Regions from separate parts of the Pantoea sp. X-Soil-TKNS-1207 genome, predicted to be linked through region 1. Evidence: predicted binding sites of a transcription regulator. Region 1 holds the regulator's gene; each other region holds the start of a gene.

Region 1 (7,800 bases):
GCACCTTTACGCCCTGGCAGCCGCTGCCGGAAAACACCGACGTGCTGTTTTATGAAGGTCTGCATGGCGGCGTCGTAACGCAGCCGCACAATGTGGCGGAGCATGTTGATTTGCTGGTGGGCGTGGTGCCGATCGTCAATCTGGAGTGGATTCAGAAGCTGGTGCGCGATACCAGCGAGCGCGGCCATTCACGCGAAGCGGTAATGGATTCGGTGGTGCGTTCGATGGAGGATTACATCAACTTTATCACGCCGCAATTCTCCCGTACCCACATCAACTTCCAGCGCGTGCCAACCGTCGATACCTCGAACCCCTTCGCCGCACGCGAAATCCCGTCGCTGGATGAAAGCTTCGTGGTGATCCATTTCCGTGGCCTGGAAGGCATTGCTTTTCCCTATCTGCTGGCGATGATTCAGGGTTCCTTTATCTCGCATATGAACACCCTGGTGGTGCCGGGCGGCAAAATGGGACTGGCGATGGAATTGATTATGACGCCGCTGGTGCAACGGCTGATTGAAGGCAAACGGATTGAATAATCAGGAAGTTATGGCATGACCGGCAGAAATGCCGACCCTGCAAACCCAGGTGCGAATTCATTCGCACCTGGAATTGACGATCGAGATAGCCGTTATAACTCAACGACCTCGTAGCTGTGGGTAATCTCTACCCCTTTGCCCAGCATGATCGCCACCGAACAATATTTTTCCGCCGAGAGATCGACCGCACGCGCCACCGCTTTATCGCCCAGCGCTTTGCCGCTGACAATAAAATGCAGGTTAATATGCGTGAAAATGCGTGGCGCTTCTTCGCGACGCGTAGAGGTAAGTTTTACCTCGCAATCGGTCACGTCATTACGTCCTTTTTGCAGGATTGACACCACGTCAATCGCACTGCAACCACCAGCCGCCATCAGTACCATCTCCATCGGACTCGGCGCTTTATCGCCAGAATTCCCATCCATTAATACCTGATGGCCCGATGAGGATTCTCCGAGAAAGGTTAACCCCTCCACCCACTTGACTCGTGCCTGCATTATTCTTTCTCCTGACCAGGCTGATTTGCCGCCAGAATACGCCTTCACCTGATAAACAGCAATCCAGACTAATCGGCTTTTGCTGAAGCGAGACAACAGAAGACAGCTTGCAAAAGCTGTGCTACAAACAGTGCTGAAAATATTTTCGTCGCAATAGACGAAGGCGGGATGAATCAAAAGCTAAGCTTAAGAGTACACCCGAATAATTTCCTTAACTGGAAGCGCTTGATGATTTCACCGCCTGACAGGGAAAACTGCCCCCTGTGTTTTGGGCACGATTACAACAGAGGATAATAGCGAATGGTTCTCGGCAAACCGCAAACAGACCCTACACTCGAATGGTTCCTGTCCCATTGCCATATTCACAAATATCCATCCAAAAGCACCCTGATCCACCAGGGTGAGAAAGCGGAAACGCTCTACTACATCGTGAAAGGTGCCGTTGCGGTACTGATTAAAGATGAAGAAGGCAAAGAGATGATCCTCTCCTACCTCAATCAGGGAGATTTCATCGGCGAGCTTGGCCTGTTTGAAGAAGGTCAGGAGCGTAGTGCCTGGGTACGAGCGAAAACTGCCTGCGAAGTGGCTGAAATTTCCTACAAAAAATTCCGTCAGCTGATTCAGGTAAACCCGGATATTTTAATGCGTCTTTCGTCGCAGATGGCACGTCGCCTGCAGGTGACATCAGAAAAAGTAGGCAACCTTGCCTTCCTTGATGTGACAGGTCGCATTGCGCAGACACTGCTTAATCTGGCCAAACAGCCCGATGCCATGACCCACCCGGACGGGATGCAGATCAAAATCACCCGTCAGGAAATTGGTCAGATCGTCGGCTGTTCACGTGAAACAGTCGGCCGTATTCTGAAAATGCTGGAAGATCAAAATCTGATCTCAGCACATGGTAAAACCATCGTCGTTTACGGCACCCGCTAATTTCTTCTCACCTACGGCGTGATGGCAGCATCACGCCGTTTTTGTCTGCGATGAGCTGATGTGGCGTCGAATCATCTATCATCCCGAAGTTAACTATGCCCTGCGGCAAACGCTGGTGTTATGCCTGCCCGTGGCGCTCGGTTGGCTGTTCGGCGATCTGCAAAAAGGCCTGTTGTTCTCGCTGGTCCCTGCCTGCTGCAACATCGCCGGTCTCGACACGCCGCACAAACGCTTCTTTAAACGCCTGATTGTCGGCGGCTCCCTGTTTGCCACCGGCAGCTTTCTGATCCAGTGGCTGACCAATTACCATATTCCCCTGCCGCTGATTCTGCTGATTCTGCCCCTGCTGATTGGCGTGACCGGTGAGATCAGCCCGTTGCATGGCCGTTTGCTGCCCGCCACGCTGATCGCCGCTATTTTTACCCTCAGCCTGGCCGGACGTATGCCGATGTGGGTGCCGCCGCTGCTGTATATCGGCGGCACGCTGTGGTACGGGCTGTTTAACTGGTTCTGGTTCTGGCTGTGGAAAGAGCAGCCGATGCGCGAAACCCTCAGCCTGCTGTACCGCGAACTGGCCGACTATTGCGATGCCAAATACACTCTGCTGACGCAGCTGACCGATCCGGAAAAGGCGCTGCCGCCGTTGCTGGCGCGTCAACAGAAGGCGGTCGATCTGATCACCACCTGCTATCAGCAGATGCATATGCTGTCTGCCAGCAATGACAACAGCCACAAACGGCTGACGCGTGCCTTCCAGGTGGCGCTCGATCTCCAGGAACATATCTCCGTCAGCCTGCATCAGCCGGAAGAGGTGCAAAAACTGGTGGAGCAGAGCCACGCGGAAGCGGTGATCCGCTGGAACGCCAAAACCATCTCAGCCCGGCTGCGCATCCTGGCCGACGCGATTCTCTATCACCAGCTGCCGGAGCGTTTCCAGATGGACAAGCAGCTGAGCGCGCTGGAAAAGATTGCGCGTCAGAACCCGGATAACCCGGTGAGTAACTTTTGCCTGTACCACTTCAGCCGCATTGCGCGCGTATTGCGTAGCCAGAAACCGCTCTACACCCGCGACCTGATGGCCGATCGCCAGCGGCGTCTGCCCTTTTTTCCTGCGCTGCGCAGCTACCTGTCGCTGAAGTCCCCGGCGCTGCGCACCGCGGCGCGCTTTGCCGTGATGCTGATGTTCGGCAGCGGGCTGGCGCTGTTCTTCAATATCCCCAAACCTTACTGGATTCTGATGACCACCATGTTCGTCAGTCAGAACGGCTACAGCGCCACGCGGGTCAGGATTCAGCACCGTGCGCTCGGCACCTTCGCCGGGCTGTTAATCGCCGCCGCCTCGCTGCGCTTCGCCGTGCCGGAGTCGATGGCGCTACTGTTTATGCTGGTGATTACCCTCGCCAGCTATCTGGTGACGCGCAAGTATTACGGCTGGTCGATGATTGGCTTTACCGTGACGGCGGTATATTCGCTACAACTGCTGTCGCTGAACGGCGCGGAGTTTCTGCTGCCGCGTATGATGGATACGCTGATGGGATGCCTGATTGCCTTTGGCGGCATGATTTGGCTGTGGCCGCAGTGGCAGAGCGGTTTGCTGCGAAAGAACGCGCACGATGCGCTGGAAACCTATCAGGAAGCGCTGCAACTGTTGCTCGGACCGGAACAATCACCGGAGAAGCTGGCGTATCAACGTATCCGGGTCAATCAGGCGCACAACGCGCTATTTAACTCACTCAATCAGGCGATGACCGAGCCGGGGTTTAATTCGCAGTATCTGAAAGATATGCGCATGTGGGTGACGCACAGCCAGTTCATTGTTGAACATATCAACGCCATGACCATTCTGGCGCGTGAACATACCATGCTGACGCCAAAGCTGGCGGAGCGTTATCTGCAATCCTGCGAAATCGCGCTACAGCGTTGTCAGCAGCGGCTGGCGTATGACGGGCCGGGTAATGACAGCAACATCCTCGAAGCGCCGGAGAACATCAACGAAGGGGCGATTACCATCGTGGAACAGCATGTGAAGCGCATCCTGCAACACCTCAACGTGATGCATACCATATCTTCTCTGGCATGGAGCCAGCGACCCCATCACGGCCGCTGGCGGATGCGCTTGCGGGTAAAAAGCTAGCTTACGCCGCCAGCACCTTTTCCACGGCTACGGCGAAACGCACCATGCCTTCTTCGATGTCGGTCGGCTCAATCACCAGCGACGGGACAAAACGGATCACATCAGTACCGGCAGTCAGAATCATCAGTCCTTCGGCCGCGGCGGCGTGCAGAATGTCGCGCGCTTTGCTGGCGTGCTGCGGCTTAAGCGCAGCGCCAATCAGCAACCCTTTGCCACGGATGTCGCTGAACAGGTCGAACTTGCTATCCAGCGCTTTCAGCGCCTCGACAAACTGCTGACGACGCGCATCCACACCGTTTAACACTTCCGGGGTGTTGATAATATCGAGCGCGGTTTCGGCAATGGCACAGGCCAGCGGGTTGCCGCCGTAGGTGGTGCCGTGCACGCCTGGCGCCATCACCGAGGCGATTTCATTGGTAGTCAGCATAGCGCTGACCGGGAAACCGCCCCCCAGCGCTTTCGCGGTGGTGATGATATCCGGGGTAATGCCGTAGTGTTCATAGGCGAACAGTTTGCCGCTGCGTCCCATGCCGCTCTGCACTTCATCCAGCACCAGCAGCGCATTGTGCTCATCACATAAGGCGCGCAGCCCCTGCATAAACGCCGGCGTCGCGGGCATCACGCCACCCTCGCCCTGGATCGGCTCAACCACGATGGCGCAGGTGTGATCGTCAATCACCGCTTTCACCGCGGCCAGGTCGTTAAACGGCACATGCACGATATCGGCCGGTTTCGGACCAAAGCCGTCGGAATATTTCGGCTGACCGCCGACGGAAACGGTGAACAACGTACGGCCATGGAACGCATTGTGGAACGCGATGATTTTGCTTTTGAACGGGCTGTGTTTTTTGCAGGCGTAGTAACGCGCCAGCTTGAACGCGGCCTCGTTGGCTTCTGCGCCGGAGTTGCCAAAGAATACGCGCTCAGCAAAAGTGGCGGCGATCAGTTTGCTCGCCAGACGCAGCGCCGGTTCGTTGGTAAATACGTTGCTGGTGTGCCACAGGGTTTCGCCCTGGGTTTTCAGCGTTTCCACCAGCGCCGGATGGCAATGGCCAAGCGCAGTCACCGCGATGCCGCCGGAGAAATCGATATACTCTTTGCCCTGCTGATCCCATACACGGCTGCCCTTGCCTTTGACCGGCACAAACTGCGCAGGTGCATAAACAGGCAAAATAACGTTATCGAACGTTTCCCGGGTTACCGCTAGTTTTTCCGCTGCCATTGCTGACCTCATCGGGTTGTTTGTTGAACTGATGTGAAATTCTAATCACAAAATATGCATAAAAAATCACACAAAGGCAAACACAACTTAAGCTCGCAGAAAATTTGCCAGCAGCTGATGGCCCTGTTCGCTCAGAATACTTTCCGGGTGAAACTGCACCCCTTCCAGCGCCAGCGTTTTATGGCGGAACCCCATAATTTCATCAGGTACGCCGTCGTGCAGGCTCCAGGCGGTGACTTCAAATTCCGGCGGCAAAGAATCCCGTGCCACAATCAGCGAATGATAGCGGGTTACGGTGAGAGGATTATTCAGGCCGCGAAATACGCCGCGACCGTTATGGCGGATGGCGGACGTTTTGCCATGCATCACCTGACGCGCACGCACCACCTGTGCGCCATAGGCCTGAGCAATCGCCTGATGGCCCAGGCAGACACCGAGAATCGGCAGGCGACCGGCAAAGTGACGAATCGCCGCCAGCGAGATGCCGGATTGATCCGGCGTGCAGGGACCGGGCGAAATCACCAGATGGCTGAGCGGCAGCGCATCCATCTCGTCCAGGGTGATGGCATCGTTGCGCACCACCTCGACGCTGGCGCCCAGTTCGCAAAAATATTGGTAGAGATTCCAGGTGAAGGAGTCGTAATTATCGATTAGCAGCAGCATAGCGCCCTCAGGCCGGTAAAACCGCCGCTATTCTACGCATTTTAGCGGGCGGGACTTACCACTTTCGCGAACTGCGCAATCAGAGCGGTTAAATCCCCCTCGACCGCATCAAGGATCGCCGCATGCCAGTCATCACGCTCCAGCGTATCCCACGTCAGCAGGAAACCCGCATGCAGCGCCAGCTGCTCAAAGAAGATACGCTGGGTACGACCATTACCGGCGCGGAATGGATGCAGCACATGGATTTCACAATAGTAATGCGCCAGCCGCGCCACAAACTCATCCTGCTCCAGCAGGGCCAGCCCCTCCTCCTCTTCCAGCGCGCTCATCAGGCTGTTGCCCTCTTTCTCGATATAGGCGCAGTGGCAGTAGGGCGTATCATCGCGCCAGATATCGACGGTTCGTAGCTCCCCCGCCCAGCTGTAGAGATCCTGGAACAACGTGCGATGAATATGGCACAGCCACGGCATACCGCTGTTGCGCGGAGGCAGCTCCAGCGTAGCCAGACGCGCGGCGCTGAACGCCAGTTCCGCTTTACGCAGCTGGGCACTGTCATGAATATCAAGGCGATTTATCAGCACCTGATCGTTGTGCCAGAGATAGGGATCACGTACCGCCAGAGTATTATCCGCCATACTGCCTCCTTAACGAGGTCAGCCGATCTTCGGCTTGTTCAAGCGTGATAGCCGGTTCGCTCAGCGTATAGCCCGCCAGACGACAGCTGGCTTGATAGCTGGCAGCACGGCGCTGTTGCCACAAGGTGGTTTTCTGTTTGTCGGTCAGTTTGCTGGTCATAAAGCCTCCGGCAAGCAATTTGCCCTAAGTATATACCCTAAATAATTCGGGCTGCGGCAAGGTGGCTGCGCGCAACCTGAAGTATGGCGGATATCAGCAGCAAACAGGTGCTTTGCCGGAGTACGGCAGGACGCGCCACGATAAAATGGCGCGTTGATCTATCAGGGAAGAACTTTGGCGGAAAGGATAACAATCGGTTTTGACGGCACATTCTGGTACGGACCCACATCTTTGGTCGGCACCTGGGCAATCTTATCGGCCACATCCATTCCTTTCACAACTTTACCAAACACCGCATAGCCAAAATCACGCTGTCCATGATCCAGGAAGGCGTTATCCGCAACGTTGATAAAGAACTGGCTGGTGGCGCTGTCTTTCTCAGCCGTGCGCGCCATCGAGATGGTGCCACGCTGGTTACGCAGGCCGTTATCCGCCTCGTTTTTAATCGGTGCGTTAGTTTGCTTCTGCTGCATATCCGCAGTGAAACCGCCGCCCTGCAACATAAAGCCAGGGATCACGCGGTGGAAAATGGTGTTGTTGTAGAAACCATTGTTGACGTAGTCGACAAAGTTTTTCACCGAAACCGGGGCTTTCTGGTCATTCAGTTCGAGTTCGATATTGCCCGCAGAAGTGGTGAGCAGCACATGCGTATCGCCTTTCGCCGCAAGAGCCGAAACAGAAACAGATGAGAGCGCTAACAGGGCAACGGCCGCTGTCAAAGTACGTTTAAACATGAAAGATTCCTTACCATGGAGAGCCAGCTCAAAAACGAGATTGATTGTAAAGAGCAAGTTATACAAGAGCCAGCGTTTTACCTTTATTTACGCGCGGTGCCGATCCCCCGCGAATCGCCGTTGCGCAATCATTTGCGTGACATAAATCACACTACTAATGAAATTCGATAACGATATTTCACTCTTTATTTATTACGATCACAGTTGCATTTACACTTCATGACACTTTTTGCCAACTTCGGTACTTAAAAAAGGTCCACAACATGACAAACCGTAATCGCATTGG
Region 2 (7,800 bases), 1.9 Mb from region 1:
AACGCCAGCCGCGTTGGCGCGGCGGAGGCGTTGCGCGAAGAGATGGCCGAAAGCCAGGCGGCGATGCTGAAAAGAATAGAAAAAGCCACCCCGGATATGCTGCCAAAAGCCTGGCGCTGGGCGGCTGAGATGGATGAGATCGCCACCCTCAATCAGGGTGAGCTGGCAACCGATCGCCTGTATCAGGCATTGGGGGAGGTATGCCGTCAGCTGGCTGCCGACCAGAAAGGCGATCGGCAGTTAAGCGCCCTGCTGACGGCTTTTCTTCACCCCGATACCGATAACGGGCGCGAAGCGTAATTCACCGGCTGCAACTGTCGTTGTAGCCACGCCTGCGCCGCCGCCTCGTCCGGTGCGCAGGCATCCAGCTGCAACACCGGACCGAGCGCCATCGGCTGGGCGCGTTCCGCCAGTTGCCGCAGCTCCGGCAGATACTCCGCGCCAGGATGGCCAGGCATCCGTTGTTCCAGACGCGCCTGATAACGCGCCACCACCTCATCCGGTGTGATCGCCATCCACAGCTCCAGCACCCGTGTCACCCCCGCATTGCGCAGGCCCTCCTCCAGCACCGCTTTGGGCTGAAAACCGAACCAGGCATCGATCAGATAGACGCAGTTCGCGGGCGCCTGGCCGACAATCTTCCAGATTGCCTGATAGGCGGCGCAACCCAGCTGGCGATTGCGCAGGCGATCTACCGGCGCGAAGCTGGCCATAAACGGCTCTTTCAGGCTGTCGAGCGTCAGCACCGGCAAGCCAAACTGCTGAGCCAGCCCGCGCGCCAGGGTGCTTTTGCCGGAAGCCGGAATACCGTTGACCAGCACCACACATTTCTCCTCAGTGCACGTTGTCATAGGATTGCGATGACCTCCGCCACACTGCTGGCGTTGCGCAGCCGCACCAGCGTTTCCTCATCTTCCAGCATCGTCACAATGGCGCGGATACCCTCTTCAATATGGGCGTTGCTGTCACGCGCACCGAACATGATGACGATATCGGCCTTGTCGCTGCCGTCGAATGACACCGGCTCTTCCAGTACGATCAGGCTAAAGCAATCCTTCAGCACGCCGGTTTCCGGGCGCGCATGGGGGATGGCGATTCCCTCCTCGAACACGTAATACGCGCCGTGGGTCAGGGTGTTGGCGATCACCGCCTCCGGATAGGAAGGGTTGACATAGCCGCCGTTAACCAGCGGCTGGGCAGCCAGCGCAATCACCTCGCGCCAGTCGGTTGCGGCAATTCCCACCTGAATCGCGTTCGCTTCCTGCAACAGTCGTTTGATACTCATACCGCCTCCTTAAATCGACTTGCGAATGGTATTGCGCAGCTCATCGATTTTGACGAACAGCGGATCAATCTGCTGGCGATAACGACGGCTTTTGGCAAATAAACTTAATGCCCGATTGTACTCCAGCATTAATTGTTTTTGCGTGTCGCCTGATTGCGGATTATTCGCCAGCTGCTGCTCCAGCGTGCTTATTTTCTCACTGATGCTTTCTGCCTGACGATCTATTTCCTGCTGATCTGGCCCGTTATTTTCCTGCGACTTTTTCCTGAATCCAAACATAGCGTCTCCTGCCCCGAATGGCGCCAGGGCACCTCAGGTTAATACGTCATGAGTTATGCGCGCTTAGCGGAATAGCTGAATTTTTTCTACCAACACATCGGTGACGGCATCATTGGCGGGCACGAGGAAGTTGCGCACGCTGTCGTTCACTTTGCCTTTTTCGAAGGTTTGTTTACAGTGCGCCACCCATTGCACGTTCATTTCTGTGCCGACGTTCACCTTTTCGATGCCGCTGCGTACCGCAAGACGCATATCTTCGTCGCTGACGCCGGTGCCGCCATGCAGCACCAGTGGCGTATGCGTCGCGGCGGTGATATCCGCCAGCCGCTGATGCTGAATATGCGCCTTTCCGGTGTACAGGCCATGCACCGTGCCGATGGAAATCGCCAGCATATCGACGCCGGTCTCAGTGACAAAGCGTTTGGCGTCGTCGACCGTGGTGAACGCGGTTTCGTTCATTGCCACCGATTTCCCGTCTTCCGAGCCGCCAATCGCCCCCAGCTCCGCCTCCACGGAGACGTGACGTGGACGCGCCATATCAATCACTTTACGCGTGTTGGCGATGTTCTCGTCAATCGGCAGATGCGAGCCGTCGTACATCACCGAGCTGAAGCCCGCATCAAGCGCGGTCTGAATCGCCGCCAGATCTGAACAGTGATCCAGATGCAGGCAGGTTGGCACATTGCGGCTTTCCGCCAGCGAACAAATCGCATCAACCAGTAACTTATGGCCAAGATATTTCGCCGTGCCGGTAGAAATCTGAATCATTAATGGGCTATTGGTTTTTTCTGCCGCTTTAAAATAAGCCGGTAACATTTCCAGACAGTGTAAATTAAAAGAGCCGAGCGCTTTAAATTCACGTTGTTTAGCCACCTCTAACAAATCGGTGAAATTATAGAGTTTCATGAATATTTTCCTCGTGAGGCTTAGTGGATTTTCCGTTAACAAACCAGGCAATCAGGGTAATGAAGAGAATAAACAGTGCGACAAACAGCCAGTTATTCTGGAACGCATGACCGAGCACCAGGCCGGTACTGATAACGTCCGAATCACTGAAGGTGACGCCGGTAAAACCGTAACTTTCCAGCATCGGCACCAGAATGGCGGGCAGTATGGTGATAAACAGACCGTGGACAAAACCGCCAATCATCGCGCCGCGACGACCGCCAAGCGCGTTACCAAACACCCCGGCGGTACCCCCGGCGAAGAAGTTGGTCAGCAGACCCGGCAAAATCATCGCCAGACCGAACATCGGGAACACCAGCATACCGACGACCGAACCGAGCGTGGTGGCGAGGAAGCCAACGATCACCGCGTTCGGCGCATACGGGAACATCACCGGACAGTCGAGCGCAGGTTTGGCATCCGGCACGATACGCATGGCGATACCGCGAAACGCCGGCACCAGTTCGTTCAGCAACAAACGTACGCCGCTGTACAGTACGAACACCCCGGCCACGAACTGAATCGACTGCATAAAGGCATACATCAGGTAGTTCATACCGTTGCTGTACTGCGCGATAAAAGCCGGGCCTGCTGCCACCGCCGGGATCAGGTACATCGGCACCATCACCACCGCCATCGACAGGTAGGTATCCTGCAAAAACTTGAAGTTATCCGGCAGCTTGAGGTCTTCGGTGGAGCGGGAGCCTTTGCCCACCACTTTCGCCACCGCCGCAGTCACCAGGTAGCCAATGGTGCAGAAGTGGCCGAGCGCGACGTCGTCCGAGTCAGTGATGCGACGCACCACCGGCTGGGCCAGCGCGGGCATCACCACCGCCATCACGCCGCCAAAAATACCGCCGGTCAGGATCAACGGTAAGCCCGTCAGTCCCGCTTTGTAGCCGATCACCGCACCGATGGTCGCCATCCACAGCAGCGCCTGACCGGTGAGGAAGATGTATTTGAACGGTGTCAGACGGGCAATGATGATGTTGACGATAAAGATCACCAGCAGCGTCAGCGCCACTTCTGAACCCAGCTCGCGGTTGGCTAACCCGGCAATCGCCGCAACGTCAGTGATATAACCCTTCATACCAAAGCCGTGGGTGAAAATGGTGTTGAGGAAAGTCAGGGTGCCCACAATAATGTTGATACCCGCCATCATAATTAAGAAACCGAGCAGCGTTTTAAAGGTGCCTTCCACCACCTTCCCTGCTGATTTTTTTTGCAGTAGCAGACCGACGAGGGCAATAAAGGCGATCAAAATCGACGCCTGCCCCAGCAGATCTTTTACCAGGAAGTTGATCACACTATTCATGACTGGCAACCTTCATGTTGTGGTCTTTCAAAAACGCCACGATCTTTTCCTCAATTTCGGCTTTGTCGGTCAGCTTGTTGAGAATAATCACCCGCTTCATCTGTTCCGGGCTGGCATCGGCATTTAATACATCGGCGAAGGCTTTCTGCGTTAAAATCATGTCGGATTTAAAGGCATTGGCTTCGGAGATGGTGGTGTGGTCGATATCTGCGTCAATTTCCAGCTTCTTTAATACCGATTTGGCGCTCATTTCGATGGCGAAACTGGATCCCAGACCACATCCGCACACACATAATATTTTCAGCATGGCTATCTCCTCACAGGATATGCAATTGTTTGGCGAGTTTGTAATGATGCCCTTCGGTATCCACCAGGCGTTTTTTCATGCTTATTAAATCGATCGGAATCGGTTTGTTGCTGCCATTAATAATGACGGCTTTATTGCGCATTCCCGACTGAATACAACGCGCGACTTCACTGGCCATAATGGTGCCCTGATAAATCTCTTCACAGGTCGGCTCACCGTTACGCAGGCCATAACCGATAATGGTTTTACGGATACGTACACCAATCATCGGCTCAAGCTGTTTAATTAAGGTATCAATTGCGCCCTGAAAACCCGGTGAATATTCACGGGTGTAGCCTTCCGAACACAAAATAATCACGCTATTCTGCGCCGCCAGCCGCCTGGTGATGCGCTCCGCCAGCTCATGAGGCGCAATCTGGCATTCGGGGATTAGCGCAAAATCAGCATTGGATTTAATGGCCGACTGAAGCGTTAATTCGCCGCAATAACCGCCCAGCAATTCCACCATAAACACCCGCCCGGTTAAGGCGCGACCGGTATTGCGTAATTTCGCCACCTCTTTTAACACCTGTTCACAGGCGGTGGAAAAACCAATGGTGTAATCACTGCCAAATACGTCGTTATCAATGGTCATGCCGACGCCAAAACAGTTGATGCCAAATTCGCTTAGCGTATGCAGAAATTGCAGTGAACCATCGCCACCGGCCATAATTAAGACATCGATACGCAACGCTTTCAGGTGTTTGGTGATGATCTCATATTCCGGGCGAATTAATTTTCGCGTCGGGCGTCCTGATTGCATCACCGGAATTGCCGCGATAGCGTAATCCACCAAATCACGCTGGGCGATTTCCTGATGATTATTTTCCAGCAAGCCCGGAATGCCGCCATTAAATAACACCATCCCGGCCTGGGTTAAGCGGGAAATCTGATAAATAAAGTTATTAATGCCAGTGACATCACCGCCGCTGATCACCATGCCAATTCTCATTGTCAGAACTCCTCATGCTGCGCGTCTGATATTCATTCTTCCGATCAACGAGGTTCTTATTTGCAATGAAGATCACATTTTTACTACGAATTCACGCAGCGAGATCATTGACAGTGGTTCTGAGTGGCTTATTTTTGTGATTAACATCACATTGGTAATGTTACCGATCAATCTTAATTATGATTAATTTCATAAGGTTATATTTATTTTATGCATCGAAATGGCTGAGGTGATTTAAACCGGTTTGCGCCTTTTTTCTTTAAATCTATTTTGTGATTTCCCACGCATTTTTATTGGCTCGCAGGCGATTTCCCGCGAAAGATAAAGGGATAATGCTTCAGTGCGTTATTTATCGTTTAGTCCCGATGAATGATTGACTTTTCTACTTATCCCCCTGTCCAATAACGCGGCAGACCCATGACACAGAAGAGAAAAGATGACATCCCCGCAGGTAATGTTGCGTCAGCTCACTGACGTGGTAGGTGAAAAACAGCTGTTAACCCATCCTGATGATAAAGCCTGGTACACCAAAGGATTCCGCGTCGGTCGCGGCGAAGCGCTCGCCGTGGCCTTGCCGCAGACGCTGCTGCAACTGTGGCAGATCCTTCAGGTATGCGTGGCGCACGACGCCATCATTCTGATGCAGGCATCCAATACCGGCGTCACCGGCGGCTCTACGCCGGACGGCAACGATTATGACCGTGACGTGGTGATTGTCAGCACGCGCCAGCTGAAAGGCGTTCAGGTGATTGACCAGGCACGCCAGGTGATTGCTTTCCCCGGTACTACGCTGACCGAGCTGGAGCAGACGCTGCAACCCCTGGGACGCGAGCCGCATTCGGTGATCGGCTCCTCGTGCATCGGGGCTTCGGTGGTGGGCGGTATCTGCAACAACTCCGGCGGGTCGCTGATTCGCCGTGGTCCGGCATTTACTGAGAAATCGCTGTTTGCCCGCATCCATGACGATGGTTGCCTGGAGATGGTCAACCATCTCGGTATTGATCTCGGCGCCACGCCGGAAGCGATGCTGGCGAATCTCAGCGGTCAGCAATATCAGACCGGCGATCAACCGGACTGGCAGGGAAAAATCTGGGCAGAGGATTACGCCGACCGCCTGCGCGATGTCACCGCCGACAGCCCTTCGCGCTTTAACGGCGACATCCGATACCTGCACGACAGCGCGGGCAGCGCCGGGAAAGTGGTGGTGTTTGCCGTACGCCTGCCCACTTTTGAAGCCAGTAGCGGCAGCGACACCTTCTATATCGGCACCAACGAAGAAGCGGAGCTGGTGGCGCTGCGCCGCTTTCTGCTGACGCGTATGAGCGAGCTGCCGTTGCAGGCGGAGTATATCCATCGCAACGCCTTTGATTTAACCGTGCGCTACGCCAAACATATGTATCTGGCGATCCGTAAGCTGGGTCCGCAGGCCATCCCGCAGATGATGGCGAAAAAAGCCAAATGGGATGTGCGCGTCAGCCATCTGACATTCCTGCCGCGCAATTTTGTTGATCGGGTGCTGCAATTCTTTAACCAGATAACCCCGCGTTTTGTTGCGCCGCGCATTATGGATTACCGCAGTGAATATCAGCATCATCTGATGATCAAGGTCGATGCAACGCAAACCGCTGAATTACAGGCATTGTTACAGGAATTTTTTGCCAGCCATAGCGGTAACTTTTTCCATTGCGATGCGCGCGAAGCGGCCGATGCCTTTCTGGTGCGTTTCGGCGTCGGCGGCTGCACCATCTCCTATTGCGATGCCCTCGGTTACAATCCGAACGAGCGGCTGGTGGCGTTTGATGTGGCGCTGCGCCGTAACGATGATGAGTGGCGTTTAACCCTGCCAGACCATCTGGCAGCCCAGGTGCAGGTGGATTCCTGTTGCGGGCATTTCTTCTGTTACGTCAATCATCAGGATTACGTGCTAAAGGCGGGTGTTGATGCGAAGGCGTTTAAAGAGGCGGTGAAGGTGTATCTGGAGCAACGCGGTGCGAAGTATCCGGCGGAGCATAACGTCGGGCATCTGTATCATGCGTCTTGCGAGCATGTGGCGCACTGGCAGCAGCTGGACCCGACCAACAGTTGCAATCCGGGTATTGGCAAAACCAGTAAGAAGAAGTTTTGGGCCGAATAGACATTCCCCAGGTCGGTATAAATACCGGATGATTTATCTGGTCTGGTCGGCATAAATGCCGACCCTGCGATATCCGGATGATCACTGTTGTAGGGTGCGCATTTATGCGCACCTGGTCGGATTATTTGGCGTACGCTTCGGTTGAAATGGTCAGCGTCACATCGTCGCTGACTGCCGGAACGTATTTGTCCAGTTTGAAGTCAGAACGCTTGATGGTGCCGGTGGCATCAAAACCAATCGCCTGTTTCTTCACCATCGGATGCATACCCTGCTGATTCAGCGTGGCATGTAACGTAACCGGTTTGGTGATGCCTTTCAGCGTCAGATTACCTTCCACGTCAAACTTGTTGTCGCCCTTCGCCACCACTTTGGTGCTGTGGAACACCGCTGACGGATATTTAGCGGTATCGAAGTACTCTTTGCCGAGAAACTCTTTGGTCAGTGCCGGGACATGGCTGTCGATCTGGCTGATCGGCAGGGTAACGTCAACGCGTGACTGCTCCGGGTGGTCCTTATCAAATACCAGCGTACCTTTGCTGTTCGG
Region 3 (7,800 bases), 470 kb from region 1:
GCCGGGGTGAGGGTCTCAGACAATGCCATAACCGCGCGATAACTCGCGCGCTACGTTCAGCTTCCTCACCCTTCGTGCTCTCCTTTTGCCAGATTCATCAAATCCTTATCATTACTAAGGCATTGATAACCCTTTTCCGGATCATGAATTTAACTATAATGATCCGACTGCTTACGCGGCACGCCAGCGAGGTTGTGCTGCTCAAACACTAATGGAGAGGAAGAACATGAGTTACTCACTGCCATCCCTGCCTTACGCATACGACGCACTGGAACCGCACTTCGACAAGCAGACGATGGAAATCCATCACACTAAACACCACCAGACCTACGTTAACAACGCGAACGCAGCGCTGGAAGGCACCGAATTCGCTGACCTGCCGGTTGACGAACTGATCACCAAACTGGATCAGCTGCCAGCAGACAAAAAAGGCCCACTGCGTAACAACGCAGGCGGTCACGCTAACCACAGCCTGTTCTGGAAAGGTCTGAAAACCGGCACCACCCTGCAAGGCGACCTGAAAGCCGCTATCGAAAAAGATTTCGGCAGCGTGGAAAAATTCCAGGAAGAGTTTGAGAAAGCCGCTGCGACCCGTTTCGGTTCTGGCTGGGCGTGGCTGGTGAAAAAAGGCGACAAACTGGCTGTGGTTTCTACCGCTAACCAGGACAACCCGCTGATGGGCGAAGCGATCGCTGGCGTCTCTGGCTTCCCGATCATTGGTCTGGATGTGTGGGAACACGCTTACTACCTGAAGTATCAGAACAAACGTCCTGATTACATCAAAGCGTTCTGGAACGTTGTGAACTGGGACGAAGCGGCTGCACGTTTCGCTTCTGCGAAGTAAGCCTTAGCTTAACCCAGCCTTAACCGGTGAGCTTTTTCACCGGTTTTTTTTAAACAAATTCTAAACAATCCTTTTATTCCCGCCGCTGGACCGATCGCCCGCTGCTGTATTAACCTGTCGTTGATAATTTGGGGCATATAGTGTCGCTAATTTATCCTGCATAGCTAAAAATAACCATGTCTACGATAATGACAACTGAGACGAATAATGATTCGTCAGCATCGCTTTTTCTGCAATTAATTAGCGGAAAGTTTGTGCCAAATAAATTATGGCGTAGCAAAAGTTTCCGCCTTAAATTTGCTTTAAGATCGCTTATTTATCCTGTTACCACGCGTCGTTACCTGCATCAGCTGGCGGCATTGCCGCAGCTGCCACAAATGTTGACGACACAGGGGTTGCTGCCTGCTAAACCGCACCGTCCTTATCTGCGGGCAGGTTTCAGCGTGGCCCAGCGGGCGCAGGCGATCCTCGATCACTACAGTCTGATGTCGACGCTGGAAAATGCCCGGCTGCGTCAACTGCTGCAAAGCCCTGGCGATAATTTACTGGCCAGCTTTACCGGGAAAAATGACGAGGCTTTTATCATTCAATGCTGTCCGGGTCGCTTTGATCGCGAAGGCGAAATTACGCTGGAATTACGCTATGAGCAAAAATTAATTGCTTCGCTTTCATTTTCTATCATTAATGAAAACCAGCAGCGAAATTTATTAATTGGGGGATTGCAGGGACCACGCAAACATATTTCCAATGACGTGATTCGCGATGCCACTAAAGCCGCTCACGGCTTATTTCCCAAGCGTCTGCTGATGGAAGCAGTATTTATTCTGGCTGAGCAGTGCGGCGTGCAAAGCATTAGCGCGGTGGGCGACAGCACCCATGTTTTCCGCAGCCTGCGTTATCGTCACAGCAAAGGCGATCACTTCTTTGCCAGCTACAGTGAATTCTGGCTGTCGCTGGGCGCGGAAGCGCGCGCGGATGGGTTGTTTACTCTGCCGTTGCAGATGGCGCGTAAGTCACTGGAAGAGATTGCCAGCAAGAAGCGTGCGGAGTATCGCCGCCGCTATGAGTTGCTGGATAACCTGACGCAGCAGGTGCTGCGTGCGGCAGGGAACGAGGTAGTACGCGACGTCTCTCACGCCGCGTAAGGGAGCATCAGAACGGCTGCTTCGCGTAGCCGGTCATCACTGTCAGCCCCATTTCACGTCCGAGCGCGGTCATAGGATGAACCACCACCAGGCCGCGCGCGCTTTTCTTCAGCGCACCCATATTAGCCTGCTCTTTTTTGGTGATCTCACGGCTGAACGGCAGCTTTTGCAGCTGCTGTGCTTCTTTGCTCAGCTTCTCTTCACGCACGTTGCGCAGGCGTTCAATCTCCACCACCAGCGCTTCTTTTTCTTTCAGCAGCGCACCGAGCTTCTCGGCATCACCGGATTCCAGCAATTGCGGCTCTTTGCGGTTCAGGGCATCCAGCTGATCGCTCAGGCGTTTGATCTCAGCTTTTTCTTGTTCTTTCATCGGGGAAACTCGTTAAGGAAAACAGGGAAAGGATACACCAAATTGCCATTGCTGTGCACCGGGCCTGGTACTGCGCGATAAATCGCGTCGCTACGGTATATGCAATGTTCTGTAGCGGCAGGCATCAATGCGTCATATTAATTGTGCGGTCCATGGGACGGTGCGCATTAATGCGCACCCTACGGTGTAGGGTCGCCATTAATGGCGACCTGGCCGACTCAAACGGCGGGCTTTTTAAACGCCTGCTTATGAGAAATACGTGAAATCAGTTCGGTAAGCGACAGCACCATGGTGGAGCGTACCATCTGCAAATAACGTTGCTGCTGCATCGCGCGCAGCTCATCATCGTCACGGGTAAAATCCGGTTTCGGCGGCCACGCCACCACGCAGTGCAGCTCACCAAAAGGGCCGAGGATCTCATCGTCGGTAAAGCGGTAGTCGCTGGTGTCGTGGTTCAGTTCTTCGCGCAGCGCCAGCAGCAGCTCGCAATCTTCATACTCGTGGCGACTGATCACCCCGAGGCCGTAAATCAGTTTCAGGCGCACCGACATCTCGCCCAATGGACCATTGCCGAGCAGCAGAGGCTCCACGGCATATTTCACGGCGTAATCATCCTTGCGGAAAACCTGCAATACCAGCAGGTTAACCGCTTCGGTCAACAGTTCAACGGCGGCGATCAGAAAGCTTCTCACCGAACGACCGGCGTTCAGGCGCTCAAGCACCCGGTTTTCAAAAGCTTGCTTCTCTTCCATTATTGCCTGCATCGTTCAGATACCGCCGTCGGGCGCAGCCTGGCCGCGCCCGGTATGAGCCGTTAAGTGGCGCGCATTATGCCATAGCGTTGTAAGCACTCACCACTGATGCGACCACTTCACTGTTGGCATCCAGCCCGGACACCTGCGCCAGCGCGGCCTGCGGTCCTTTTTCTGCCAGCAGCGCTTCCAGTTCCTGCGCCTGTGGATCCTGCGCGCTGCGATAATGCATCGCGGCGGCAATGCCCTGCACCAGGTTGGCGTGCGGCAGCTGATATTCGAGTGTGCCCAGCGTAGGTTTGATCAGGCGATCGCCCGCGCTCAGCTTACGCAGCGGCTGACGGCCAACGCGCTCCACGTCATCTTTCAGGTAGGGGTTTTCAAAGCGGCTGAGGATTTTCTGGATGTAGGCAGCATGTTTATCTGCTGCAAAGCCGTAACGCTTGATCAGCACCGCGCCGCTCTCTTCCATCGCGCCTTGCACCACCGCACGGATTTTCTGATCGAGAATCGCATCACGAATGGTGGCGTGACCGGCCAGCTGGCCGAGGTAAGCGGTGATCGCGTGGCCGGTGTTCAGGGTGAACAGCTTACGCTCAACAAACGCCATCAGGTTGTCGGTCAGTTCCATGCCCGGAATGTTCGGCAGCTCGCCTTTAAACTGGGTTTTATCGACGATCCACTCGCTGAAGGTTTCCACCGTCACTTCCAGCGGATCGTTGCTGCCAGCTTCTGACGGCGGCACGATGCGGTCTACCGCGGAATCGACAAAGCCAACATGCTGCTCAACCCAGGCGTGATACTGCTCCGGCAGCGCCTTCAGCACATGCTGCTTCAGCTGGCTGGTGCCGCGTACCATATTTTCACAGGCGATGATGTTCAGCGGACGGACATTACCGTTATCGCTGCGTTTGGCCAGACCTTTAGCGACGCCACCGGCGATGCGCTCCAGAATCTGCGGACCAACCGCCGTGGTAACGATATCAACCTCAGCAATCAGCGTGACGATATCGTCGCTGGTGCTGTTAACTGCGCTAACGCCTTTTACGATTTCGACTTTTGCCTGCTCGCCAACCACATGAACCGGATACTCATGACGGGCGTTAAGGGCATCAAGCACGACCTGATTAACATCCGCGAACACCAGTTCGATACCGGCATCTGCCAGCAGTTTACCGATAAAACCACGGCCGATATTGCCTGCTCCAAAATGTAACGCTTTCATAATTTGACCCATATCAAATGACGAAGGGGCGGGCATATCCGCCCCGGAAATTGGGGACGGGCATGCCCGCCCCAGGGAAGAGTAACGCTGTATCAGGCGGTGGCTTTGCTGCCAGACAGCAGATCCAGCACATCCTGCACGCTGGTGGTATTCGCCAGCTTCTCAATCACGCTGTCATCATCCAGCGCGTTGGTCAGGCTGGTGATCACCTGGATGTGTTCGTTATTGCGTGCGGCAATACCAATCACCAGGCGAGCCACTTTGTCAGACTCTTCGCCGAACTGCACGCCTGCCGGATACTGGCAGAACACCACGCCGGTTTTCAGCACGCGGTCTTTGGCTTCCACGGTGCCATGCGGTACGGCAATCGACTCACCGAGGTAGGTCGGCGTCAGCTTTTCACGCTCCAGCATCGCTTCCACGTATTCCGGCTGCACATAGCCGCCTTTCACCAGCTGCTCACCGGCGAAGCGAATCGCCTGCTCTTTGTTGCTGGCGCTCAGGCCGAGGAACACGTTATCAGCGCCCAGTTTGAACAGGTGCGCGTTGCCGGAATCAAAGCTGTCGGCCAGCGTGGTCTTGACGGTTTCGCGATGCGCTTCACTACGGTTCGCCGCCACCAGACGCTCGGTCAGGTTGCTGTACAGCGCGCTGTCGAGGAAGTTGTTCAGCGAAATGTGCTGCGCCTGCGGCGCCTGACGCATGGCGCGTTCAGTCAGGTCACGGTGGGTAATCACCAGATCCACATCACCCGGCAGGGCGTTGATGGCGCTGTTGGTCACCGAAATGTTGCTCAGACCCGCATCCTGCACTTTCTTACGCAGTACGCCCGCACCCATGGCGCTGGAACCCATACCGGCGTCACAGGCAACGATGATTTTGCGTACATGGTTCAGGTCAACGCTCATGGCGTCACCGGCAACCGGCGCACCCGCTACGGTCTGGCCTTTTGACTGGGCTTTCATGTCCTGCATACGTTTGGTTGCGGCTTCGATGTCATCATCTTCTTTCACTTTGCTGGTTTTCAGCAGGATGGAAGAGATGACGAATGAGACGGCAAACGCGGCAACGATAGCAGCAATGTTGGCGAAGTAGGTGCCTTTAGGCGTCATCGCCAGCACCGCCAGGATGGAACCCGGAGACGCCGGAGAAACCAGGCCGCCATGCAGTACGGTCAGGGTGAACACGCCAGTCATACCGCCGAGGATGACCGCCAGCAGCAGACGCGGCGCCATCAGCACGTACGGGAAGTAAATTTCGTGGATACCACCGAGGAAGTGGATGATCGCAGCACCACCGGCTGATTGTTTGGCGCTACCGCGACCAAAAATCATATATGCCACCAGCACACCCATACCGGGGCCTGGGTTGGCTTCGATCAGGAAGAAAATAGACTTACCGGCTTCGCTCGCCTGCTGGATACCCAGCGGAGAGAAGATGCCGTGGTTGATGGCGTTATTGAGGAACAGGATTTTCGCCGGTTCAACAAAGATCGAGGTCAGCGGCAGCAGGTTGTTCTGCACCATCAGGTTTACGCCGGCGGCGAGAATGTGCGACAGACCTTCAACCAGTGGACCGATGCCAAGGAACGCCAGCAGCGCCAGCAGCATACCGATGATACCGGCTGAGAAGTTGTTAACCAGCATCTCGAAGCCGCTTTTGATCTTGCCATCAACGGCGCGGTCAAAGTTTTTAATCGCCCAGCCACCCAGCGGACCGGCAATCATGGAACCGAGGAACATCGGCATATCAGCACCGACAATCACACCCATGGTGGTGATTGCGCCGACCACGCCACCGCGATCGCCACCCACCAGACGACCACCGGTAAAACCGATCAGCAGCGGCAGCAGGTAAGTGATCATCGGGCCAACGAGTTTCGCCAGCGTCGCGTTCGGGATCCACCCGGTCGGAATGAACAGTGCAGTGATGATACCCCAGGCGATAAACGCACCGATGTTAGGCATCACCATATTACTCAGAAAGCGACCAAAGCTCTGAACTTTGACCTTCACTGATGAGGACATAAACCCACCCCTTATTGAGACGCGCTGCAATAAGAGAGCGCGTTTGTTTTTGTTAAGACGTTACGGCGGGGGCCGTGGCATTACTGTATGCAGGCGGACTCTAGCACTTGTTTATGACGCTGCGTAGAGCTCGCGGTAAGTGTGATGCAGATCACGCTAATCTGGGGTGGTCAGGGTGCTATTAGGTGACTCAGATCACAAAATTACCCTGTAAGAAAAGTACGGTGCCGAATATTTAAGCAAATCAGTGGACTAAATGTGACGGTAATCACTTTATTCATGGTGCTGTTTGTTCGATAAATGTGATTGAGATCACAAAGTATTTTTGGTCGAAAATGCGCCAGATCACACTATGTCATCGCTGGGGGGAGGCAGAAAAGGGGCGTGTAAGGAAGTGACAAAAATCTGAAAAGCGGGCAACACAATATTGCCCGCCTGAAATTTTACTGAAAACCACCCTGAACGGCGTTCTGCGCCTGGGTCAGCGCCTGGGCGTTGCTGGAGAGGTTGCTCATCAGCTGGTTGTACTGCGTTGCCTGATCCTGAGTCGGGAACTGCACGCCACCATCGTTAAAGGACACGCGCGCACCCTGCGATTGCAGGAAGTCGCCAGCCTGGATTGCCGCCTGGCTCAGCGCCTGAAGATTAGGTAACAGCGGGATCAGCGTACTGGCCGGTTGTGTCACCACTTTGGCATACACGCTGTCGTAGACTTTCTTCAGATCGTCCGGCTGTTTCAGCGCGGCTTTGCTGCTGTCGGCCTGCATTTTGGCGCTCTGAATTTGCTGCGTCAGCACGCTCAGATTGCCGCTGGCCTGGCGCAGCGTGTCGCGGCGCGTCAGGTAATCCTGGGGGACGCGAATCGCGCCCAGTTCGTCGACCACCGGGCGCATACCCTGCTCAACAGCCTGATTAACCTGCTGGGAGAAGCCATACAGAATGGCGTAATCGCTGGCATAGTTACCGAAGGTTTGCTTCTGGTTTTCGCTCAGGCTGGGCAGGTGCTCGCCGCTGCGCATCACGGTGTTCTGGAGAAAATCTGTGAAGGCTTTGCGTTGATCGCCCTCTTTGTCGCCACAGGCGGTGAGTTGCATCACCGTGAGCAGCGTAACCATCAGCATGCCGGTACGCATCCAGATGCGGGAAATTCCTGACGCCATATATTCAACTCCTGTCAGTGACACAATGGCTAAATTCAATTCGATGAGAAAGGTCCTAAAGGATAGAACAATGGCCTGGTGCATACAACGGGCGTGAAAGGGGACGGTGTGGTCGTTATCAGCAGGGTGCGTATTGATGCGCGCCTGAGGTCGGGATGGTCGCCATAAATGGCGACCCTGGTAGGGTGCGCATTACTGCGCACCTGGAGATCGAAATGGTCGCCATAAATGGCGACCCTACACACCCCGGCAATCAATACACCAACGCCTGCCCATC
Region 4 (7,800 bases), 1.7 Mb from region 1:
CACGAAGATGTTTTCATTGGGACGATCGCTGTTGACGATTTCACCTTCATAACGGCGCGCCCATTCGGCCATATATTCGAGATAATCGGCGGTGAACAGCACTTCGGTTTGCGCCAGGCCCTGGGTCTTACCGCCCTCGGCAACGATGGTGGCCGTCAGTTCCGCTTCGCGCTGACGAATACCGGCCGCGATTTTACGCAACCAGTTCCCGCGCTCCACCGCGGGCAGCGCTTCCCAGCCTGGCTGGGCCGCTTCTGCGGCGGCAATCGCCTGAGCGGCTTCCTGCTTTGTCCCTTCCGGCACGCGCGACAGCAGCGCTTCGGTGGCCGGGTTAATCACTTCAATCCACTTATCATTCTGGTGCGTAACAAATTCGCCGTTGATGAAATGTTGATGGTGCGTTGTCATCTGTAGGGTCTCCGCGATCGGTTTCGTTAAATTTGTGTGAAATGCAGAGTGAAACAGATCAAGCTGTAGCACCTTTTTCTCAGTGCCAACGCGCTTTGCCAGATGGCAGAGAAGGGAAGAACGGCATGACAAACGCAGCATAACGGATGAAATGCTGCGTATTCAGCGGGTTAGTGACGGGCGCGGCGGAGTCCGAAAAGCTGTCAGGAGCCGGGCATCGCGGCGCCGCTGGCGATAAACCAGGCGAGGAAACTGATACCGGCAATAATAATGGCGATGGGGAAAAGCAGTCCGATTTTCATGGTAGTCCTGAGAGTAAAAGCGGGTTCAGGCCAGCTGAACCAGGGCGCGATGCGTTTTCATCATACTGAACAGCTGAAACTGCGTAGCATCGTCCACTTCACGCAGCAGCTCACCTTTTTGATACTGAATACTGTGGATATGCCCCAGTTGCCGCCACACCACGATGGCTGACGCCAGCAGGGCGCAGTTATCTTCGCTTTGTACGCATTCGAGGCGGGCGTAGCGCGTCTCTTCCAGTCCATTAATAAACACGTTAAGCGATTCCGGCGGCACAATCGCCCGGATATCATCAAGCATTACGCGACTCACCGGACGCGAGAGCAACAGCGTCAACCATTTGGTATTCATCTCATTCCTTCGTCCTGATGATTTCCCCAACGTTATACGGATTTATCGTAGCCGGGGGAAGCCGCGAAGCGTGCTTTGTGTGATTGCCATGTTAAGCCAATGTTTGGCAGTCAGGTTAAAACTGTGCTGATCAACACATCATTTCCAGAAAAAATTGATAATAATAAAAGGGTTATCTGTTTTTCTAACGCGCCTGCCCGCAAATGCGATTTTGTGATCCGCATATTGAGTACCCACCGGATTTTGCCAACCACGCAACATCTCCGGCAGCCATCCAAAGGCTGAGGAAAAGCTGCCCGCCGTAGACTGCCGGTAATCGGGAGACCGTCGGTTTCCTGTTGGCCTCAACCTTACGAAGGAATAACAATGAACAGTGCCATCATTGCAGGTATTTTCTGGCATCTGGTGGGTGCCGCCAGTGCCGCATGTTTTTATGCCCCATTTAAACAGGTGAAAAAGTGGTCCTGGGAAACCATGTGGTCGGTCGGTGGCATCATGTCCTGGCTGATTCTGCCGTGGGTAGTGAGTGCGGTGCTGCTGCCAAACTTCTGGGCGTACTACGGCAGCTTTAGCTTTTCACAGCTGCTGCCGGTGTTTCTGTTTGGCGCCATGTGGGGCATCGGTAACATCAACTACGGTCTGACCATGCGCTACCTCGGGATGTCGATGGGTATCGGTATCGCCATCGGTATCACGCTGGTCGTGGGAACGCTGATGACGCCGCTGTTGCAGGGACGTTTTGTTGAACTGTTCAGTTCCACCGGCGGTCGCTTAACCCTGCTGGGGGTGTTTGTGGCGCTGATTGGCGTGGCGATTGTTTCCCGTGCCGGTTTGCTGAAGGAGAGGGCGCTCGGCATCAACGCCGAAGAGTTCAACCTGAAAAAAGGGTTAGTGCTGGCGGTGATTTGCGGCATCTTCTCCGCCGGTATGTCATTTGCGATGGACGCGGCGAAACCGATGCATGAAGCCGCTGCCCAGCTGGGCATCAATCCGTTATATGTGGCGCTGCCGAGTTATGTGGTGATTATGGGCGGTGGTGCGCTGGTGAACCTGGCGTACTGCTTTATTCGCCTGGCAGTGAAATCCGATCTGTCGGTGCGCGCCGACTTCTCTGTGGCGAAACCGATGCTGCTGGCGAACATCGCGTTTGCCGTGCTGGGCGGCACTATGTGGTATCTGCAATTTTTCTTCTACGCCCGGGGCCACGCCAGAATTCCGGCGCAGTATGATTTTGTCAGCTGGATGCTGCATATGAGTCTGTACGTGCTGTGCGGCGGCCTGGTCGGGTTGGTGATGAAGGAGTGGAAATCGGTCGGTCAGCGTCCGGTGCGCGTGCTGTCGCTGGGTTGCGTGGTGATTATTATTGCCGCCAATATCGTGGGCCTGGGGATGGCGGCCTGATTTCTCTGCGGTGGCCATTAATGGCCACCCTACACCGGATTCACCTTCGCATGGACCTGGGAATGGCGGCCTGATTTCTCTGCGGTGGCCATTAATGGCCACCCTACACCGGATTCACCTTCGCATGGGCCTGGGGATGGCGGCCTAATTTCTCTGCGGTGGCCATTAATGGCCACCCTACATTGTAGGGTCAGCATTTATGCTGACCGGGTTAACCATCACTGCGGGACGCGGCAAAAACCGTTGTCGCCAGGCGCTTGGGGTCAGGCCGGTTTCCCTTGTAAACACCACCGAGAAGTAATTGCTATCATCAAAGCCGCAACGCGCGGCCACTTCACTGATTAACCAATCCTGGGTACGCAGCAGATATTTCGCCTGGCACAGTTGCAGCTGGCGCAGGTAGTGACCCACGGTCATACCGGTTTGCTGACGAAACAGCTGTTTCAGCGCCCGTTCGCTCAGCGCATTTTGCTGGCAAAAGGTCGCGAGGTCGAACGGACGATCAATCGCGCCCTGCAACGCTGACATCAGCAAATCCAGCTGTTCGCCTTCCGGCAATGCCCACGGGCGATCCGCAACATAGCCGTGACGACGCAGAATCAGCGCCAGCTGCAAAAACAACGCCTCAGAGAGCTGGATGGAGAGCGGGTCGCTTTTGCGGCTTTCACGCTCCAGCTGGGTGATGACGCCCCGCGCCAGCGCCATGCCGCGCGTGGTTAAGCGCCAGCTGCCTGGCGATTCGGCGTCATGTGGCGGCAGCAACTGGCTCCAGTCCAGTCCGAGATGAAAACGGTCGCGGCAGTAGAGAATATTATCCAGCACCAAATCGTTGACGCTGTCATAGCTGTGGCAGTCGTTATCACGGATGTAGAACACGTCCCCGCAGGTGATCAGCCACGGGTGATCGTTCAGCACATGCAGACCGTTGCCGCGCCAGACAATCACAATTTCACTGAACTCATGGCGATGGGGCGGAAAGGAGGGTTGCGGCAGGCGTTCGGCCACCGCAATCGGCAGACTGGGGGCCGGGAAATAATCTTCGCGCGACAAGATCAGCGACATGAGGCTAACTCCAGATCACAACATCTGCTGGCGCTCCGCTCGGGGCGCACAGCCAAATTCCCGCCGAAACAGCGTGGAAAAATGGTTGCTGTCACCAAATCCACACTGGTAGGCGATATCCGTAATGCGCATATCACTATGACGCAGCAGATGGCGCGCCTGTAACAGGCGCAGCCGGTTCAGGTAGCGTTGCGGCGTGTTGCCGGTCTGCTGTTTCATCTGGCGATGCAGCGTACGCAGCGACAGCGAAAAACGATCGGCCAGCGCTTCCCAGGCAATCTCTTCACTGTAGTGCTCATTCAGCCAGTCGAGCAATCGGTGCAGCCGCGCTTCCTGATCCTGCGCTGCATCGTTGTGACCCGCCTCGCGCAGCAGCACCAGCAGTTGCAGGAACAGCTGCTCCTGATGCGCCTGCTTCTCCAGAGACCAGACGCCCTGCTGATTCATCTGCGTCACAAGCTGCAACGCCTGGCTCATCACCCTGTTATTGATGCGCCAGTGCGAAGCATAGTTGCCATCCTCTTCTCGCGGCAGCAACGCCTGCAAGCCGGAGAGAAAGCGAAACGCCGCTGGGCTGCGATACAGCACATTGGTCAGGCATAGGTTTTCAGTTTGCTCATACAGATGGCGATCGTGATCGCGCACGAAGCAGACGCACCCGGCGCACAGCGCCTGCGGTTGACCATTAAACACATGGATGCCCGATCCCTGTTCTACCAGCACGATTTCGTGGAAATCATGATGGTGCTCGGGAAACGCCTGCTGCGGCACACGCGGCTCGATGGCAATGGCGTAATCCCCGGCAGGGAAGAAGTCTGCGCTGTGTAAAACGGTCATGGTTCGCCTCTCATTATTAACAAAACCGTAACCGAGTCTACCCACGCGGTTCGCACCTTACCTTGAATTTTGCACCGGGCGATGCAGGAAAATGGCTAATTTTTCAAGATCTCGCGCGTTGATCGAGAAAATGCGGCGAAGCTCACAACTCGGTGCTTGTGTGGTTCTGTGAGCTGTCTCACGAACATCTTTGCCACCGTGCCAGCGGCAATGGCGCGCTGGCAGTAAGGGGAAGGTGGCAAAAAGGCAGGATTTCTACTCTGTATGCATCTCATCACAGGAAGAACACGCCATGAGTATGCGTAACATTGTTGCCATTGATTTAGGCGCATCCAGCGGGCGCGTGATGCTCGCTCAGTGGACCTCCGCAGCGCAACACATCACCCTGCGCGAAGTTCGTCGTTTCGCCAATCAACGCGTGCGTCGGGCCGGATATGACTGCTGGGATCTGGATTGTCTTGAGCAGGAGATTCGTCAGGGACTGCAACAGCTGGATGAGGAAGGCATTGTGCCGGACAGCATCGGCATCGATACCTGGGGCGTAGATCTGGTGTTGCTGGATGCAGACGGCCAGCGAGTGGGTGAAGCGGTGAGCTACCGCGACGCCCGCACCCAGGGGCAGATGGCGCAGGCGCTAAACGATCTCGGTAAGGCGGCGATTTATCAGCGTACCGGCATTCAGTTTCTGCCGTTTAATACCCTTTATCAGTTGCGCGCGCTGCATCAGCAGCAGCCGGACTGGCAGGCGCAGGTAAAACACGCGCTGATGATCCCGGACTACCTGCATTATCGCCTCACCGGTCAGCTGAACTGGGAATACACCAACGCCACCACCACGCAGCTGCTGAATATCACCAGCGGCGAGTGGGATCGCGATCTGCTCGCCTGGGCCGGGGTGGATGCCGCCTGGTTTGGTCAACCCCACGCGCCAGGCAATACCGTCGGCCACTGGACCAGCCCACGCGGCCATGCCATTCCGGTGATTGCCGTGGCTACCCACGACACCGCCAGTGCGGTGCTGGCCACGCCGCTGATGCAGGAGGATGCCGCCTATCTCAGCTCCGGCACCTGGTCTCTGATGGGCATTGAAAGCCTGCAACCTTGTCTCAGCAGCGCTGCGCTGGACGCCAATATCACCAATGAAGGCGGCGCAGAAGGCTATCGGGTACTGAAGAACATTATGGGTCTGTGGCTATTGCAGCGCGTATGCAGCGAGTTACAGATCACCGACCTTTGTGCATTGATTCAGCAGGCTGCCGATGAGCCTGCCTGTCGCGCGCTGATCAATCCCAACGCCAGCCGTTTTATCAACCCGGACAGCATGGTGCAGGAGATCCAAAACGCCTGCGCCGAGCAGCATATGCCGATTCCGCAGTCGCCGGCCGCACTGGCACGCACCATCTTCGACAGCCTGGCGCTGCTGTATCGCCAGGTGATTGGCGAGTTGGGCCAGCTGCGCGCTGCGCCGATTGGCCAGCTGCATGTGGTGGGCGGCGGCTGCCAGAACCCGCTGCTGAACCAGCTGTGCGCCGATGCCTGCCAGCTGCCGGTATTCGCCGGGCCGGTGGAAGCTTCGACGCTGGGTAATGTCGGCTGCCAGTTAATCGCCCTCGGCGAATTGCGCGATGTTGCCGATTTACGCCGCTGCATCAGCCAGAACTTTCCGTTAGAAAAATTTGCCCCGCTTAACAACAGCGCTTTTCGTGCCAGCCAGGCACGCTTCGCCGCGCTGAGCCAACCCGCTAAGGAACTCGCTTATGACAAAGCTGATTGAACAGGCCTTTGAACTGGCTAAACAACGTTACGCCGCGATTGGCGTGAATGTGGACCAGGTGATGTCGCAACTGGATGGTATTCCGGTGTCGATGCACTGCTGGCAGGGTGATGACGTACGTGGTTTTGAAAACCCGCAGGGGGCGCTGACTGGCGGCATTCAGGCCACCGGTAACTATCCCGGCAGGGCGCGTAACGCGGTGGAACTGCGTGCTGACCTCGACAAAGCCATGTCGCTGATCCCCGGCGCCAAACGCCTTAACCTCCATGCCATCTATCTGGAAAGTGACAAACCGGTGGAACGTGACGCCATTGAACCGGCGCACTTCAGCAACTGGGTGGAGTGGGCGAAAAGCAACAAACTGGGGCTGGACTTTAACCCCACCTGTTTCTCCCATCCGCTCAGCGCCGACGGTTTTACCCTGTCTCACGCTGACAACGGTATCCGCCAGTTCTGGATTGATCACTGCAAAGCCAGCCGCCATATCTCCGCCTCATTCGGTGAGCAGCTGGGTAGCGCCTCGGTGATGAATATCTGGGTGCCGGATGGCATGAAAGATTTGACCGTGGATCGGCTGGGGCCACGTCAGCGTCTGCTGGCGGCGCTGGATGAGATCATCAGCGAGAAACTCAACCCGCAGCATCATATCGATGCGGTGGAGAGCAAATTGTTTGGTATCGGCGCCGAAAGCTACACCGTCGGCTCCAACGAATTTTATCTGGGGTATGCCGCCAGTCGCCAGACTGCGCTGACGCTGGATGCGGGCCACTTCCATCCCACCGAAGTGATCTCCGACAAAATCTCCACCGCCATGCTGTATGTGCCGCGTCTGCTGCTGCATGTCAGCCGCCCGGTACGCTGGGACAGCGATCATGTGGTGATTCTGGATGACGAAACTCAGGCGATTGCCCATGAGATCGCGCGGCAGAAGTTGTTCGACAAGGTGCATATCGGCCTCGACTTCTTTGATGCCTCGATCAACCGCATCGCTGCCTGGGTGATCGGTACGCGCAATGCCAAAAAGGCGCTACTGCGCGCACTGCTGGAGCCGACTGACCAGCTGCGCAAACTGGAAGCGGAGGGGGATTACACCGCCCGTCTGGCGCTGCTGGAAGAACAGAAATCACTGCCGTGGCAGGCGGTATGGGAAGCCTGGTGTCTGCGTCACGATGTACCCGCCGACGCCAGCTGGCTGAGCGATGTCCGTCATTATGAACAACAGATTCTGGCTCAACGTTAAGGGACACACCATGCAAAGTATTCTCACCTCCGCATTTGTTCAGGGAATGGTTAAAGCGACCAGCGATATGTGGCTGAAGGGCTGGGATGAGCGCAACGGCGGCAACGTCAGCCTGCGCCTGACGCCGGAAGAGGTGCTGCCGTATGCCGCAGACTTCTATTCCGAACCGCGCTGCATTGAGCTGAGTAAACCCGCTCCGGCGCTGGCGAATGACTGGTTCCTGGTCACCGGTTCCGGCAAGTTCTTCCGCAATGTCCAACTCGATCCGGCCGACAGTCTGGTGCTGTTGCAGGTGGATGACAAAGGACTGTCATACAAAATCCACTGGGGACTGAGCCACGGCGGCCTGCCGACTTCCGAGCTGGCGGCGCATTTTCAGTCGCACAGCGTACGCAAGCAGGCCAGCAACGGCGTTGATCGCGTAATT

What was found. The regulator CRP, encoded in region 1, controls carbon source genes, mostly activating them, when cyclic AMP is high. The targets are predictions, from matches to a motif close to ATGTGANNNNNNTCACAT.
Region 2: the regulator CRP is predicted to act here: its motif matches at 5,257-5,274, upstream of AC6I8V_RS09575 (6-phosphofructokinase).
Region 3: the regulator CRP is predicted to act here: its motif matches at 6,620-6,637, upstream of AC6I8V_RS00510 (PTS mannitol transporter subunit IICBA).
Region 4: the regulator CRP is predicted to act here: its motif matches at 4,490-4,507, upstream of rhaB (rhamnulokinase).

The regions. Positions count from the first base shown of each region.
Region 1 covers NZ_AP035958.1:3,960,876-3,968,675, forward strand. The annotation lists gene AC6I8V_RS18490 (phosphoribulokinase) at 1-536, shown strand, start outside; gene AC6I8V_RS18495 (OsmC family protein) at 629-1,033, opposite strand; gene crp (cAMP-activated global transcriptional regulator CRP) at 1,334-1,966, shown strand; gene AC6I8V_RS18505 (YccS/YhfK family putative transporter) at 2,025-4,100, shown strand; gene argD (bifunctional acetylornithine/succinyldiaminopimelate transaminase) at 4,102-5,322, opposite strand; gene AC6I8V_RS18515 (aminodeoxychorismate synthase component II) at 5,410-5,985, opposite strand; gene AC6I8V_RS18520 (putative adenosine monophosphate-protein transferase Fic) at 6,027-6,620, opposite strand; gene AC6I8V_RS18525 (YhfG family protein) at 6,610-6,780, opposite strand; gene ppiA (peptidylprolyl isomerase A) at 6,942-7,514, opposite strand; gene tsgA (MFS transporter TsgA) at 7,778-7,800, shown strand, end outside.
Region 2 covers NZ_AP035958.1:2,034,849-2,042,648, reverse strand. The annotation lists gene AC6I8V_RS09610 (NAD(P)-dependent oxidoreductase) at 1-300, shown strand, start outside; gene AC6I8V_RS09605 (P-loop nucleotide/nucleoside kinase family protein) at 267-851, opposite strand; gene AC6I8V_RS09600 (PTS sugar transporter subunit IIA) at 848-1,285, opposite strand; gene AC6I8V_RS09595 (hypothetical protein) at 1,295-1,564, opposite strand; gene AC6I8V_RS09590 (class II fructose-bisphosphate aldolase) at 1,628-2,470, opposite strand; gene AC6I8V_RS09585 (PTS sugar transporter subunit IIC) at 2,457-3,824, opposite strand; gene AC6I8V_RS09580 (PTS sugar transporter subunit IIB) at 3,817-4,131, opposite strand; gene AC6I8V_RS09575 (6-phosphofructokinase) at 4,142-5,122, opposite strand; gene dld (D-lactate dehydrogenase) at 5,559-7,256, shown strand; gene AC6I8V_RS09565 (YceI family protein) at 7,378-7,800, opposite strand, start outside.
Region 3 covers NZ_AP035958.1:106,034-113,833, forward strand. The annotation lists gene sodA (superoxide dismutase [Mn]) at 227-844, shown strand; gene AC6I8V_RS00490 (VirK/YbjX family protein) at 1,021-1,989, shown strand; gene AC6I8V_RS00495 (YibL family ribosome-associated protein) at 1,997-2,359, opposite strand; gene mtlR (mannitol operon repressor MtlR) at 2,578-3,123, opposite strand; gene mtlD (mannitol-1-phosphate 5-dehydrogenase) at 3,188-4,336, opposite strand; gene AC6I8V_RS00510 (PTS mannitol transporter subunit IICBA) at 4,429-6,363, opposite strand; gene AC6I8V_RS00515 (DUF3053 domain-containing protein) at 6,807-7,523, opposite strand; gene AC6I8V_RS00520 (gamma-glutamyltransferase family protein) at 7,777-7,800, opposite strand, start outside.
Region 4 covers NZ_AP035958.1:2,242,181-2,249,980, reverse strand. The annotation lists gene aldA (aldehyde dehydrogenase) at 1-408, opposite strand, end outside; gene AC6I8V_RS10565 (YoaK family small membrane protein) at 612-710, opposite strand; gene AC6I8V_RS10560 (hypothetical protein) at 736-1,059, opposite strand; gene rhaT (L-rhamnose/proton symporter RhaT) at 1,426-2,460, shown strand; gene rhaR (HTH-type transcriptional activator RhaR) at 2,638-3,522, opposite strand; gene rhaS (HTH-type transcriptional activator RhaS) at 3,538-4,359, opposite strand; gene rhaB (rhamnulokinase) at 4,652-6,133, shown strand; gene AC6I8V_RS10535 (L-rhamnose isomerase) at 6,117-7,373, shown strand; gene rhaD (rhamnulose-1-phosphate aldolase) at 7,384-7,800, shown strand, end outside.